Linked DNA regions of Martelella endophytica. The main gene of each other region encodes a partner of the protein of the gene in region 2 in a complex. Links are inferred from orthologs where the notes say so. Each region holds a gene or a part of one and is shown on either strand. Other genes may lie near its edges.

Region 1 (5,508 bases), 480 kb from region 2 along the record:
AGTCCGGCCGATTCAAGCTGACGGGTCGGCTTGCGTGGTGGCTATGGGCGATCGTGCATGTCTATCTGCTGGTGAACTTCGAGAAGCGCCTGCTTGTCAGCGTTCAGTGGATCTGGACCTTCCTCACAGGTCAGCGCAACGCACGCCTTATCGACGACAGATCATGATTGAGCGGAGCGTCCGGGCCGCGCTCTGCCGTGCCGAAAATTCCTGTCCGGAAATCTCTGCCAAAGCTGGAACAATCGCCACGGGTTGCGGTTAGGCCAAAGGTCGGGCGTGCTGACAGCACGGGGCGCGTTTCGACCTTCCATCGAACCGTGTTCGGGAGATTGATCATGACGAGGCGGACCGAAACCCTCAAGCAGGGCACAATCGCGGACCAGAAGGTATTGCGCGGCACCGGCGGCGAAATCCACCAGACCAGCGGCGACGGCGTCGAAAGGCTGACCACTGCGCAGGGCGTGCCGGTCGCCGACGATCAGAATTCGCTGAAGGCGGGTACGCGTGGTCCGACGCTGATGGAGGATCAGGTCTTTCGCGAGAAAATCTTCCACTTCGATCATGAGCGCATTCCCGAGCGCGTGGTCCATGCTCGTGGCTTCGGTGCCCATGGCGTCTTCGAGACCTATGAGCCGCTTACCGATATCACCAGCGCTGATCTGTTCCAGCGCAAGGGCGAGAAGACCGAGGTCTTCGTGCGCTTCTCGACTGTGGCGGGTAACAAGGGCTCGGCCGATGTCGCCCGTGATGTGCGCGGCTTTGCAGTAAAATTCTATACCAAGGAAGGCAACTGGGACATCGTCGGCAATAATATTCCGGTTTTCTTCATTCAGGACGCGATCAAGTTTCCCGATCTCATTCACGCCGCCAAACAGGAGCCGGACCGCGGCTTTCCGCAGGCGCAGACCGCGCATGACAATTTCTGGGACTTCATATCGCTGACGCCGGAATCGATGAACATGGCGCTGTGGATCATGTCCGACCGCACCATTCCGCGCTCCTTCCGCTTCATGGAGGGCTTCGGCGTCCATACCTTCCGTCTCGTCAATGCCGAGGGCAAGTCGACCTTCGTCAAGTTCCACTGGAAGCCGAAGCAGGGGATGCAGTCGGTAATGTGGAACGAGGCACTGAAGCTCAACGGCGCGGACCCGGATTTCCATCGCCGCGATCTTTGGAACGCGATCCAGATGGGCGATTATCCCGAATGGGAGCTCGGCATGCAGCTCTTCGATGAGGACTTTGCCGAAAAGTTCGACTTCGATGTGCTCGACGCCACCAAGATCATCCCCGAGGAAGAGGTTCCGGTGCGCATCGTCGGCAAGATGACGCTGAACCGCGTGGTCGACAACTTCTTTGCCGAGACCGAGCAGGTCGCCTTCCACACCGGCAATCTGGTGCCCGGCATCGATTTTACCAACGACCCGCTGCTGCAGGGGCGCAACTTCTCCTATCTCGACACCCAGCTGAGCCGCCTCGGCTCGACCAACTTCACCCACCTGCCGGTCAATGCGCCGCGCTGTCCCTTCCACCATTTCCAGCAGGATGGCCACATGGCCTTCCATAACCCGACGACGCGGGCGAACTACGAGCCCAACTCCTGGGGACCGGAAACCGGCGGACCGCGCGAGGATCCGAAGGGCGGCTTCACCTCGCATCCGGAAGAGATCGAGGCGCCGAAGGGCCGCTACCGTTCGGAAACCTTCGCCGATCACTACAGCCAGGCGCGGCAGTTCTACCTGTCGCAGACAGACACGGAGAAGAGCCACATCGCCGATGCCTTCACCTTCGAGCTGTCCAAGGTCGAAACACCGGCTATCCGCGCGCGCATGGTCGCCCATCTGCTGAACGTCGACGAGGCGCTGGCCGAAAAGGTCGGGACGGGGCTGAGGCTCAAGACCATGCCGGAGCCGGCGGAAAGCGCGATGCCTGTGAAGGACGGGTTGAAGCTCTCGCCGAAGCTTTCGATCATTCTCAACGGTCCGGAGGGCTTCGTCGGCCGCAAGCTTGGCGTGCTTCTGACCGATGGCGTTGATATCGGCCTCGTCAAGGCGTTGAAGCAGGCCGCGGAGAAGGCTGGCGCGATGATCGAATTCGTCGCCCCGATGGTCGGCGGCGTCGAAGCGAGCGACGGCACCTGGGTTGAGGCAGACCAGAAGGTCAACGGCGGTCCGTCGGTGCTCTATGATGCCGTGGCGATCCTCGCGAGCGAGGAAGAGATCGTTACGCTGATGCAGGAATCGACGGCAAAGGACTTCGTCAACGACGCCTTCGCCCATTGCAAGTTCATCGCCTACAATGCGGCCGTCATGTCGCTGTTCGAAAAGACCGGGCTTGCATCGGACCTGGACGATGGCTGCATAAAACTCTCCGTGGCGGATGATGCCGAGGACTTCATCGCCGCCTGCGCCAAGCTGCGCGTCTGGGACCGCGAGCCCAAGGTCAAGGCAGCCTGATCAAGAGAGGTCAACTCCGAAACGAAAAGCGCCGGGGCTTTGCCCGGCGCTTTTTTGTCATGGTCAGTTGCTCGGATCCATGGCGTTCGGCGGTGCCTTTTCCGATTGGTCGTTATTGTCGTTACCGTTCATGCCGATCGCCAGGGCGGCGATGATCACCACGATGATGACCGCCGCGCCTGCAATGCTCCAAGGTTTCATGTCTGTCTCCTCCTGCCGGGTGGCATGACGCCACCACGTTTCCATATCGGGCAGGAGAGTGCTCCCGCCCGCACTTTTCTCTGCTACTGGCTGGCCTCGACACTACCGGGCGGCTCGGTTGCCGGCACGATCTCGGTCTGGGAGGGCGTTTCCGTCTCGCTGCTTTCGGCCGGCTCCTGGCCGGTGAGCTGTTCGTCAACGGAAGGTGACGGCGCTTCGTCGGTCGTTTCGCTCGCGCTCTCTGGAACTGAACCCGATGAGCTTCCTGCTGCCGGTGCACCGGTTATGCCTTCGCCACCGCCGGATGCCGCGGTGCTGGCCGCTGCAGAGCCCTCCGGCATTTCGTCTGTGCCGAGCGGCTCCGGCGCGATCGCGCCATCGTCGGATGCGATCCGCCAGACGGTATTTCCGGCGTCATCGGCAACGAGCAGCGCACCAGTGCCGTCAATGCCGACTCCGACCGGGCGGCCATGAGCCTCGTCTCCGTCGAGGAAGCCGGTGACGACGTCCACCGCAGCGGCCGCCGGTTCACCGTTCACGAACGGCACGAAGACGACCTTGTAGCCGTTGAACACCGTACGGTTCCAGCTCCCGTGCTCACCGACGAAAGCGCCGGAGGCATAGTCATCCGGCAGGGCGGAGCCATGCGAGAAGGCCATGCCGAGCGGCGCCACGTGGCTCGAAAGCGCATAGTCTGGAGCGATGGCCTTTTCCACCATGTCCGGCCGTTGCGGATGCACACGCTTATCCACATGATCGCCGTAATAGCTCCATGGCCAGCCGTAGAAGGCGCCTTCCTGGACGGAAGTCATGTAATCCGGCACGAGGTTGGGCCCCAGTTCGTCGCGCTCGTTGACGACGGTCCAGAGCTCGCCGGTGTCGGGGTTGAACGAAAGGCCGTTGGGGTTGCGCAGGCCGGAGGCATAGATCCGGGCCGCACCCGTTTCCCGATCAACCTGCCAGATCGCGGCGCGGCCCTTTTCGGCTTCGATACCGTTCTCGACGATGTTGGAGTTCGAGCCGACCGAGGCGTAGAGCGTTTCGCCGTCCGGGCTCAATGCTAGGTCCTTGGTCCAGTGATGGTCGATCGGGCCGCCCGGCAGCGGCGTCAGCACCTCGGGAGTCGCCGTGATCTCGTCCTGTCCGAGTTCATAAGGGTAGGCCAGAATTGCGTCGGTTGCAGCGACATAGAGCGTATTGTCTGCCCAGGCGACGCCGAAAGGCGAGTTCAGGCCGGTCAGCAGGTCATGGCGTTCGTCGACCTCCCCGTCGCGGTTTGTATCCCGCAGCAGCGTGATGAGATTGCTTTCCTTCTGCTCGCCGCCACCGCCGCCATGGGCGATCGACATGATCCAGCCGCGGATGAAATCCTTCGGCCGTGTCACCGGTTCGCCGGAGGGGCCGCGCGCCTGAATGACGAGGACATCGCCGTTCGGCAGGGTGTGGACCGTCCGCGGATTGGCGAGGTCCGTAGCATAGGCCGAGATCGTCAGATCATCGGGTACCTGTGGGGTCTGGCCGTCTTCCCAGCCGACGACCTCGGCTACCTTCATGCTGGGCAGAAGCGCATGTTCTGGTTCGGGCAGGGTGGGATCGGCGCCGATCTGCTCGGCCGGATCGATCTGGCCGCCATCGCCGCAGGCTGCAAGGGTGATGAGCGCCGAGCTCGCGGCAAGAGTGAGTATGCGTTTACGGGCGGGGCAGAAATCAGTCATGGAGGATTCTCCATTCTTGGGAAAGCGGGCTGACGGCGGCAAGCCAGAGCGTGGCAATGATCGCGATGAAGGTGAGGGCGGAGAGGATCAGGCCTCCCGGCACGACAGCCGTCCAGCCATCGCCTGCGTGGACGAAGCTGTTGACCAGACCGAGAATGAGGATGACGGCAAAACCGATGGTTTCGGCCCAGCCCGGCCTGTAATGCCGGGCATTGGCGCGCAGAACGTCGCCAAGGCCGGCCAGGATCGCCAGTGCGCCAAAAACCAGACCGCCCAGGAGCAGCCAGGCCGAAAAATTCTGCCACATCAGAACGGACGTCTGCCAGTAGAGGATGTCCGTCACCAGCGCAAAGGTAAACGCTACCAGCGGAAAGGGAACAAAGATGGTGCGGTAGGGATATCTGCCGATCGAGTTCGGTTGCGTGTGCATGAGCGTATCCTCCTTTTGCTTGGGATGGAACGCCAGCTGAACCATTGGAAGGACAATTTGTTCCGGACCGAAGTCCAAGGCGGTAGACTGGATCAGATGTAATTGCGGCGACTGGGGGTCGTAAGTGGGCCTAGAGGGAGCGCCGAAACGCTTCGTGGCGTTATCAACAAGCTGAGCCCAAACGGGCAATCCATGTTTTCTTCAACGTGAACATCAGTGAAACGCTGTTACATTTTGATTGGAGCGGGTCAGCTGGGCATTGAAATAGAATGTTGATTCTATTGGCGAAATTCGTAGCCTTCCAAGCTGAATATGCGGGTTCGATTCCCGCTACCCGCTCCAGCGCACAGCATCCCAACTTTCTGTTTCTGCCAGGCGTCTGCGGCAAGGCTCTAGCGCCCCGTCATGATGATGTCGCGCGTCTCGCCGCCCTTCACCGAAACCTCTTCCATCAGATTGCCGCCCTGGGGCGTGTAGCCGACCAGCCATTCCACCGTGGTCACGATGTAGTAGCTGCCATCGGCCACGCCGGCGAATGCGAAACGGCCTTCGCCATCGGCACGGGTGTCGCGCATGGCGGCAAGATAACCGTCAGGCATTGGAGGCGACTGGATGTAGGTATTGATCTTGGCACCGCGATAGATGCCGTCCATCCGTTCGGTGGAATAGGCGGTCTTCGGGATCAGATGAACGTCGGAGCCGGCGGCAT
Region 2 (8,193 bases):
AAAGGCTTCCGCGCCCCCGCCGAAAATCGCGACCTTGCGGCCCTCGACCTTGAAAAATGCCGGAAATGCCGACAGCAATTCTTCTTTTGCGACCATTTCGGAACAGTCCTTCTCTCAATGGCGCAATGATGCCGATGTCTGACAGCACCTTGAAGAAACGAAAATGCGCGCGCGGCGACGCGGAAACATTTCATTCCTCAATTGTGCGGCCATCGCAGCAAATTTGACCGGCGCTTGCAGACCGGGCCGGCCACCATTAACGTCGGTGGACATATCGGGGGACCAACATGAGCGACAGCAAACTGACCCACCGCCTGCTGGGCGTCATCGAAAACGATATCCTGCCACTGACGCTGAGGGGCGTTTCCGGTGGCAACAAGGTGTTCGGCGCGGCAATCCTGCGCAAGGACGACTTGTCGCTTGTCATAGCAGGCACCAATGACGAGACATCGAACCCGCTCTGGCACGGCGAGGTGCACACGCTGAAGCAATTCTACGAACTGCCGGATGCCCCTCCGACGAAGGAGTTGCTGTTCCTGTCCACGCACGAACCCTGCACCATGTGCATGTCGGCGATCACCTGGGCCGGATTCGACAATTATTTCTATTTCTTCAGCCATGAGGATTCGCGCGACAGTTTCGCCATTCCGCACGACCTGAAGATCATGAAGGAACTCTATGGGCTCGAGCCCGGCGGCTACCGGCGACAGAACGCCTTCTTCACCGCCCGCTCGATCATCGACATGGCGGTTGCCGCCGATGAGCCTGAGCGCAGCGATTTTCTCCAGCGCATCGATGCCATTCGGGATCGCTATGCGCTTGCGTCGGACACCTACCAGTCGCATAAGGGCGAGACCAAGATCCCGCTTGGATGACATCTGACACGCATGCCGGAGCGCCCGCCCGTGGAACCCTCACGCGATATCGCACGCCTCATCGAAATCATGGCCGCCCTGCGCACGCCCGAGACGGGCTGCCCCTGGGACCTGAAGCAGGATTTCGAGAGCATCAAGCCGTATACGATCGAGGAGGCCTATGAAGTCGCCGACGCGATCGAGCGGCGCGATTTTGACGATCTTTGCGACGAACTGGGCGATCTCCTGCTGCAGGTGGTTTTCCATGCGCGCATGGCCGAGGAGGAAGGGCTGTTTTCCTTCGACGACGTCGTCCACGCCGTCACGTCGAAAATGATCCGGCGCCATCCCCACGTTTTCGCGCGCAACGACGCCGACACGCCGGAAGCGGTGAAACTGCAATGGGATGCAATCAAGCGTCAGGAGAAGGCGGATCGCGCCGAGCGTCGGGCCAGGGCCGGCGTCACCGAGGACTTCAAGGCCGGGCATCTCGGCTCCGTGCAGCGCTCGTTCCCGGCATTGACGGAGGCGCTGAAGCTGCAGGAGCACGCGGCACGCGTCGGCTTCGACTGGTCGGAAGCGGAACCGATCCTCGACAAGTTCGAGGAAGAGATCGGCGAGCTGCGCGAAGCGCTGCAGACCGGCAACAAGGCCGAGATCGCCGACGAGCTCGGCGATCTGATCTTCGCCGCCGTCAATCTTGGCCGTCACACCGGGACCGATCCGGAGCAGGCGCTGCGCGGCACCAATACAAAATTCCGCCGTCGCTTCAATCATATCGAGGAAAGCCTGAAGGCTTCAGGCGATACGCTGGAAGCCGCTACACTGGAGCGCATGGAAGCGCTCTGGCAGGATGCCAAGGCAATCGAACGCAAGCTCGGCGAATAATCGGCCGGCATTTTTGCTGCGCGACCCGACATTTTTTCTGTTGACTTAGAGTGCGCTCAAACACCTAGCTTCTCAGGCGTCGTGACGAAAGCAGGACGAAGATGAAGATCGGTGAACTCGCGAAACGCTCCGGGCTGTCGGCCCATACCATCCGCTATTACGAACGGATCGGTTTGCTGCCCGATACAGACCGGGATCAATCCGGTCATCGCGACTACGACGCATCGATGCTGGTCTGGATCGAATTTCTCGGCCGCCTGAAAACCACCGGGATGCCGATCCGGCAGATGCTGCGCTATGCCGCTTTGCGGCAGCAGGGCAAGGGCACGGAGCCCCAGCGTCAACAACTCCTCGAACAGCATCGCGACGCCGTGCGTCGTCATGTGCTCGAGCTGCAGTCCTGTCTGGATGTCCTCGACACCAAAATTGCCGGCTATGCCGGCGGTGACGAAAAAGAGGATCAAAGACGCAATGAACGATCAGAATGAAAGCCGCCTCGAACGCGGCAAACGCGCGCTTGCGGCGATCGACGGCGCGGCAGGGCAGAACGTTATCGACGCGCTCGAAGACATCGCACCCGATTTCTCCCGCTACATTTTCGAGTTTTCCTTCGGCGATATCTATTCCCGGCCCGGGCTGGGGCTACGCGAACGCGAGATCGCGACCGTCGCCGCACTCACCGCCATGGGCAACGCCGCGCCGCAGCTCAAGGTTCACATCGAAGCAGCACTGAACGTGGGCGTCAGCAAGGACGAGATCGTCGAGACAATGATGCAGATGGCCGTCTATGCCGGATTTCCGGCAGCCCTCAACGGGTTGTTCGCTGCAAAGGCGGTCTTTGCCGAACGCGACCTGCCCTGAAGAGCCGGCGGGTTAGCCCGCCAGCATGCTATCCAGCCGCTGCGCCTCGGTGTCCGCAAGCCGGATGTCGAGGCTCACCGAGCCATCTTCCAGATCGCGGCGTTCGTCGACCAAGGCGTGTTCGTAGAGCCATGGCAGGAGATGCAACTGTTCGGGGGCGAGCGTGATCGTCGTTTCGGTCAACACACCGGCGAGCCGGGCGGCAATCCGATCCACTAGCGCTTCGACGCCCTCGCCGGTGACGGCGGACACGGCCATCACGTCGTCGTTCGGCTCGGCCCGCGCCATCAGCGCGTCGTGGTCCTCCGGCTCCAGCAGGTCGACCTTGTTCCAGACTTCGATGATCCGCTCGTTCTGTGCCTTCTCGTCGATGCCGAGCTCGCCGAGAATGCGCAGCACGTCGCCGGACTGCGCGTCTCGGGCGGGATCGGCCATGTCGCGGACATGCAGGATCAGATCCGCCTCCAGCACCTCTTCCAGTGTTGCCCGGAAGGCAGCGACGAGGTGCGTCGGCAGGTCGGAGATGAAACCCACGGTGTCGGACAGGATGACGGTGCGGCCATGCGGCAGCTTCATCCGGCGCAAGGTCGGATCAAGCGTTGCAAACAGCATGTCCTCCGCCAGCACCCCTGCCCCGGTAATGCGATTGAACAGGGTCGACTTCCCGGCATTGGTATAGCCGACAAGCGCCACGATCGGATGCGGCACCTTCTTGCGTTTGGAACGGTGAAGCTGGCGCGTGCGAACCACCTGCTCCAGCTCACGCTCGAGCTTGGTAATCCGCTCGCGCAGAAGCCGCCGGTCCGCCTCGATCTGGGTTTCGCCCGGGCCACCCATGAAGCCACCACCACCACGCTGACGCTCAAGGTGGGTCCAGCTTCGGACAAGGCGACCGCGCTGATAGTTGAGATGCGCCAGCTCGACCTGCAGGCGGCCTTCCTTGGTGGAGGCGCGCTCGCCGAAAATCTCGAGAATGAGGCCGGTCCGGTCGATGACCTTGGCGACCCACTCCTTTTCGAGATTGCGCTGCTGAACCGGCGACAATGGATGATCGACGATCACCAGCCCGATATTGTTCTCATCGAGCAGCTCGTCGATTTCCTTGATCTTGCCGGTGCCGATGAGCGTGGCCGGCCGCGGGTCGTTGACCTGCACAATCACCGAAGCCACGACCTCGAGCCCGATGGCCCGCGCAAGGCCCTCTGCCTCCTGCTGGCGGCTTTCGGGCGCGCGCGAAGAAAGCCCCTCGCCGTCACTGCGGCGATCGGCCTTGATGACCGGAACAACGACGAGAGCCCGTGAGGAATCGCGGTTCTCGTATTCGCTTTCAGGAAAGAATGTATCGTCGGAAATGGAAAATCACCGCTTACGAAGCGCTGTCATCGCCTTCGAACATCTGAACCGGCTGGCCGGGCATGATCGTCGAAATCGCATGCTTGTAGACCAGCTGGGAGTGTCCGTCGCGGCGCAACAGAACGCAGAAATTGTCGAATGAGGTCACAACCCCGGTGAGCTTTACCCCATTGATCAGAAAAATCGTCAGGGAAATCTTCTGCTTACGAACCGTATTGAGGAAGAGATCCTGCAGATTCTGAGAACGTTCCGCCATAGCGCCGCTTCTTTCTTACTCTTGCCGGCATGTCGCCGGTTCCCACCCATAATCGTCGTCCCCGAGAACCGGCAACGCGTATTCAATAAGAGGTGGTAGCAAATCGACGGCCCTTCCGCAACGATCAAAAAAAGACGGCCACAGGCGCGCGGCTTCCCCTAGAAATACTGGATCGACACGCGGAAGAGCTGTTCGACGTGACGGACAGCCGAGGCGGCGGCAAAGAGGATCACCCGGTCATGGGCCTTGATCTTCAGATCACCGGTCGGCCGCAGCACCTCCTCGCCGCGATAGACCGCGCCGATGCGAATGCCTTCGGGAAGGTCGAGGTCCCGGAACGGCGTGCCGACCAGCGGCGATGTCGTCAGCGCCTCCGCCTCGATCACCTCTGCCTGCCCCTTCTGCACCGCGTAGACGGAGCGGATACGGCCCTTGCGCACATGCTGCAGGACGCGGGAGATCGTCACGGCCCGCGGGTTGATATAGGCGTCGATGCCCAGCGACTTGGTGACGTCGTGGAAGGACGGGTTGTTGAGGAGCGCCAGATTGGCCTTGCAGCCGAGCTGCTTGGCAATGACCGAGGCCAGGATGTTGGTCTGGTCGTTGTTGGTCAGTGCCACCATCAGGTGGGCATCCGGCACATCGGCCTGCACCATGATGTTCTGGTCGAGCGCGGAGCCCTGCAGCACGATCACGTTGCGCAGCGAATCGGACACCGCCACGGCCTTTTCGCGGTCATTCTCGATCATCTTCAGCCGGGTGCGCGGCTGCATTTCCTCGATAGACTTGGCGACGAAGAAGCCGATATTGCCACCGCCGGCAATCACGATGCGGCGGGCCTCCTGCTCCTCATGACCGAACAGCGCCAGCGTGCGGCGGATGTGCTCCTGCTCGCAGACCACATAGACGAGATCGCCGGAGAGCACCTGGTCGGTCGAATGCGGGATGATCACCTTGTCTTCGCGGTAGATGCCGGTGACCGTGGCATTGAGATCCGGGAAGAGCTGACTGAGCTGCATCAGCGGCGTGTTCAGCACCGGGCAATCGTCATTGCACTCGACGGCGAGCATGGCGATCTTCTCGTCGGCGAAACGGACGACATCGGTCGCGCCCGGGAAAGCGATACGGCGCAGCACCATCTTGCCGACCTCGACTTCCGGCGAGATCGTCACGTCGATCGGCATGTGGTCGCGCGAGAACAGGTCCGAATAGTGCGAGTGCAGGTAGCTCTGCGAGCGGATGCGGGCGATCTTGGTCGGCACGTTAAACAGCGAATGCGCGACCTGGCAGGCGACCATGTTGATCTCGTCATGCAGCGTCACGGCGATGATCATGTCGGCCTGATCGGCGCCGGCCTTCGCCAGCACGTCCGGATGCGCACCATGGCCGACATAGCCGCGCACATCGAGAAGCTCGGTGATGGCGCTGATCAACGAAGCGGACGTGTCGATGACGGAGACGTCGTTATATTCCTGGGAGAGGCGCTCGGCGATACCGAAGCCAACCTGGCCGGCGCCGCAGATAATGATTTTCATAAGGACCGCTCTTGGGGTTCAAGGGTCGTTGGTCGGCGCAATCTGACGGTTTTTTGATCAGATGCCAAGGGACTTCAACTTGCGGTGCAGCGCCGACCGCTCCATCCCGACGAATTCCGCCGTGCGCGAGATATTCCCGCCGAAGCGGTTGATCTGCGCCATCAGATAATCCCGCTCGAAGCGCTCGCGCGCCTCGCGCAGCGGCAGCGTCATGATATGGGCGTCGCCGGAGGTCTGAATCTGCGGCAGAACGTCGGAGAGGTCAGCCGGCAACAGATCGGCGCCGATCGGCGCATTGCCGGTTTCCTCGCGCGACAGGATCAGCAGACGCTCCAGATTGTTGCGGAGCTGGCGGATATTGCCCGGCCAGTCATGCGCCTGCAGGATCGCCATCGCGTCATCGCCGATCTGGCGCTGGCGGATGCCGGCCTGATCGCAGAGCTGGCGCATGATGAAATCGACGAGGAAGGGAATATCCTCGCGCCGTTCGGCAAGCCCCGGTATGCGCACCGGCACCACGGCGAGCCGGTGGTAGAGGTCCTGCCGGAAAAGCCCGTCGCCAATGCGCAGTTGCAGGTCCAGCGCCGAGGAGGAAATGATGCGGACGTCGACGCTGACGCGGCGGCTGCCGCCCACGCGTTCGAACTGCTGGTCGACCAGAACCCGCAGGATCTTCTTCTGGGTCTCAAGCGGCATCTCGCCGATCTCATCGAGATACAGCGTGCCGCGATGGGCGCGTTCGAGCGCACCGGTCTTCCGCGACCGGCCGCCGCCGGGCTCGACGCCGAAGAGCTCGATTTCCATGTTTTCCGGCGTGATTGCTGCCGCGTTCAAGGCCACGAAAGGCCCCTCGGCGCGCTGGCTGCGCTTGTGCAGCAGGCGAGCCACCACCTCCTTGCCGGAGCCGGAAGCGCCGAAGATCATCACCCGGCTGTTGGTCGGGCCGATCTTCTCCAGCGTCTGGCGAAGCTGGGAGACCAGCAGCGACGAGCCGACAAGCTCCTCGGGATCACCGCTCTTGCGCTTCAGTTCCTGAACCTCGGTCTTCAGCCGCGAGTTCTCCAGCGCCCGCTCGGCGATCAGCACCAGCCTGTCGGCCTTGAACGGCTTCTCGATGAAATCGAAGGCGCCGCGCTTGATCGAGGAAACCGCCGTTTCGATGTTGCCGTGACCGGAGATCATCACCACCGGCAGTTCGGGATAGCGGCTCTTGATCTCCTCCAGCAGCGCCAGGCCGTCGAGCCGGCTCCCCTGCATCCAGATATCGAGAAAGATCAGCCGCGGAACCCGGTCGGAGATTGCCGCAAGCGCGCTGTCGCTGTCATGAGCAACGCGGGTTTCGTGCCCCTCATCCGACAGGATACCCGAAACAATATCCCGGATGTCGGCTTCATCGTCGACGACAAGAATATCAGAGGCCATCGTTGTCTTCCCTGTCTTTTTGTTCCCGTGCGGTGTCGCCATCATGTACGTGCGGCAGTTCCACGCGGATCATCGCGCCGCGGCCGTTGGCGAAATCGGCCGGGGCATCATGCAGTTCGAGCTTGCCGCCATGCTCCTCGATGATCTTGCGCACGATCGCGAGGCCAAGCCCGGTGCCCTTCTCACGCATGGTGATATAGGGCTCGAGGATCATGTGGCGGTTTTCGACCGGCAATCCCTTGCCGTTGTCGATGAAGTCGATGATGTAGCGGTCGCGGGTCGCATCGTGGCTGGCGCGGACCAGTATCCTGCCGGGATCCTCTTGCGAATGCGGCAGAGATTCAATGGCTTCCACAGCGTTCTTGATGATGTTTCCGAAGGCCTGTCCGAGCATGCGATCGTCGAAGAGCCCCTCCAGCGGCACGTCGCCCAACTCGCGCTGGAAGCTCACGTCGGTGCGGCCCATCTCGGTCAGGAACATTGCATCGGTGATGATGGTGCGCAAATCGCCGCTTGATTTCGACGGCTTCGGCATGCGGGCAAACGAGGAGAACTCGTCGACCATCCGGCCGATATCGCCGACCTGTCGCACGATCGTGTCGGTACACTGGTCGAACACCTTGCGGTCGTCCTCATCCTCGATCTTGCGGCCGATCCGGCGCTTGATCCGCTCGGCGGAAAGCTGGATCGGTGTCAGCGGGTTCTTGATCTCGTGGGCGATACGGCGCGCCACATCGGCCCAGGCAGAGGAGCGCTGGGCGATGATGAGGTCGGTGATGTCGTCCAGTGTGATCACCCAGGAATTCGTGCCGTCGCGCGAATCCTCACGCGTGACCTGCACCGAAAGCGTCCGCTCCTTGCCATGGCGGAACAAATTGATCTGTTGGCGGAAATTTTGCCGGCTGCGGCGCATCGCGGCCGTCATCACCACGTCGAGTTCCGGCGCGACATCGCCGAGGCTCTGGCCAAGCAGCTGATCGGCGGGCGCCGCCAGCAGATCCTCGGCCGAGACGTTGACGATGGT

Evidence for each region. The genes of interacting proteins can lie anywhere in the genome.
Region 1: the proteins of hfq (region 2) and TM49_RS18850 are in contact, whole or in part, in a crystal structure (PDB 3VU3), measured with the Escherichia coli proteins. The link is inferred for Martelella endophytica from one-to-one orthologs.

The regions. Positions count from the first base shown.
Region 1 is NZ_CP010803.1:4,072,545-4,078,052, reverse strand. Bases 1-2,894 are described here. They hold TM49_RS18850 (catalase), read left to right. Parts: upstream 1-335; coding sequence 336-2,453; downstream 2,454-2,894. Other genes in these bases: TM49_RS18845 (PQQ-dependent sugar dehydrogenase), read right to left, coding at 2,738-2,894; TM49_RS23715 (hypothetical protein), read right to left, coding at 2,517-2,654; TM49_RS18855 (NAD(P)/FAD-dependent oxidoreductase), read left to right, coding at 1-167. Outside these bases: more of TM49_RS18845, read right to left, coding at 2,895-4,369; TM49_RS18840 (DUF2231 domain-containing protein), read right to left, coding at 4,362-4,799; TM49_RS18835 (carboxypeptidase regulatory-like domain-containing protein), read right to left, coding at 5,192-5,508.
Region 2 is NZ_CP010803.1:3,593,682-3,601,874, forward strand. The notes cover bases 2,592-5,555. They hold hfq (RNA chaperone Hfq), read right to left. Parts: upstream 4,213-5,555; coding sequence 3,970-4,212; downstream 2,592-3,969. Other genes in these bases: TM49_RS16500 (carboxymuconolactone decarboxylase family protein), read left to right, coding at 2,592-2,603; hflX (GTPase HflX), read right to left, coding at 2,616-3,956; trkA (Trk system potassium transporter TrkA), read right to left, coding at 4,371-5,555. Also shown: siroheme synthase CysG, read right to left, coding at 1-96; TM49_RS16485 (nucleoside deaminase), read left to right, coding at 288-875; mazG (nucleoside triphosphate pyrophosphohydrolase), read left to right, coding at 906-1,742; TM49_RS16495 (MerR family transcriptional regulator), read left to right, coding at 1,844-2,230; more of TM49_RS16500, read left to right, coding at 2,214-2,591; more of trkA, read right to left, coding at 5,556-5,747; nitrogen assimilation response regulator NtrX, read right to left, coding at 5,805-7,169; TM49_RS16525 (sensor histidine kinase NtrY-like), read right to left, coding at 7,159-8,193. UniProt on the Escherichia coli protein: RNA chaperone that binds small regulatory RNA (sRNAs) and mRNAs to facilitate mRNA translational regulation in response to envelope stress, environmental stress and changes in metabolite concentrations.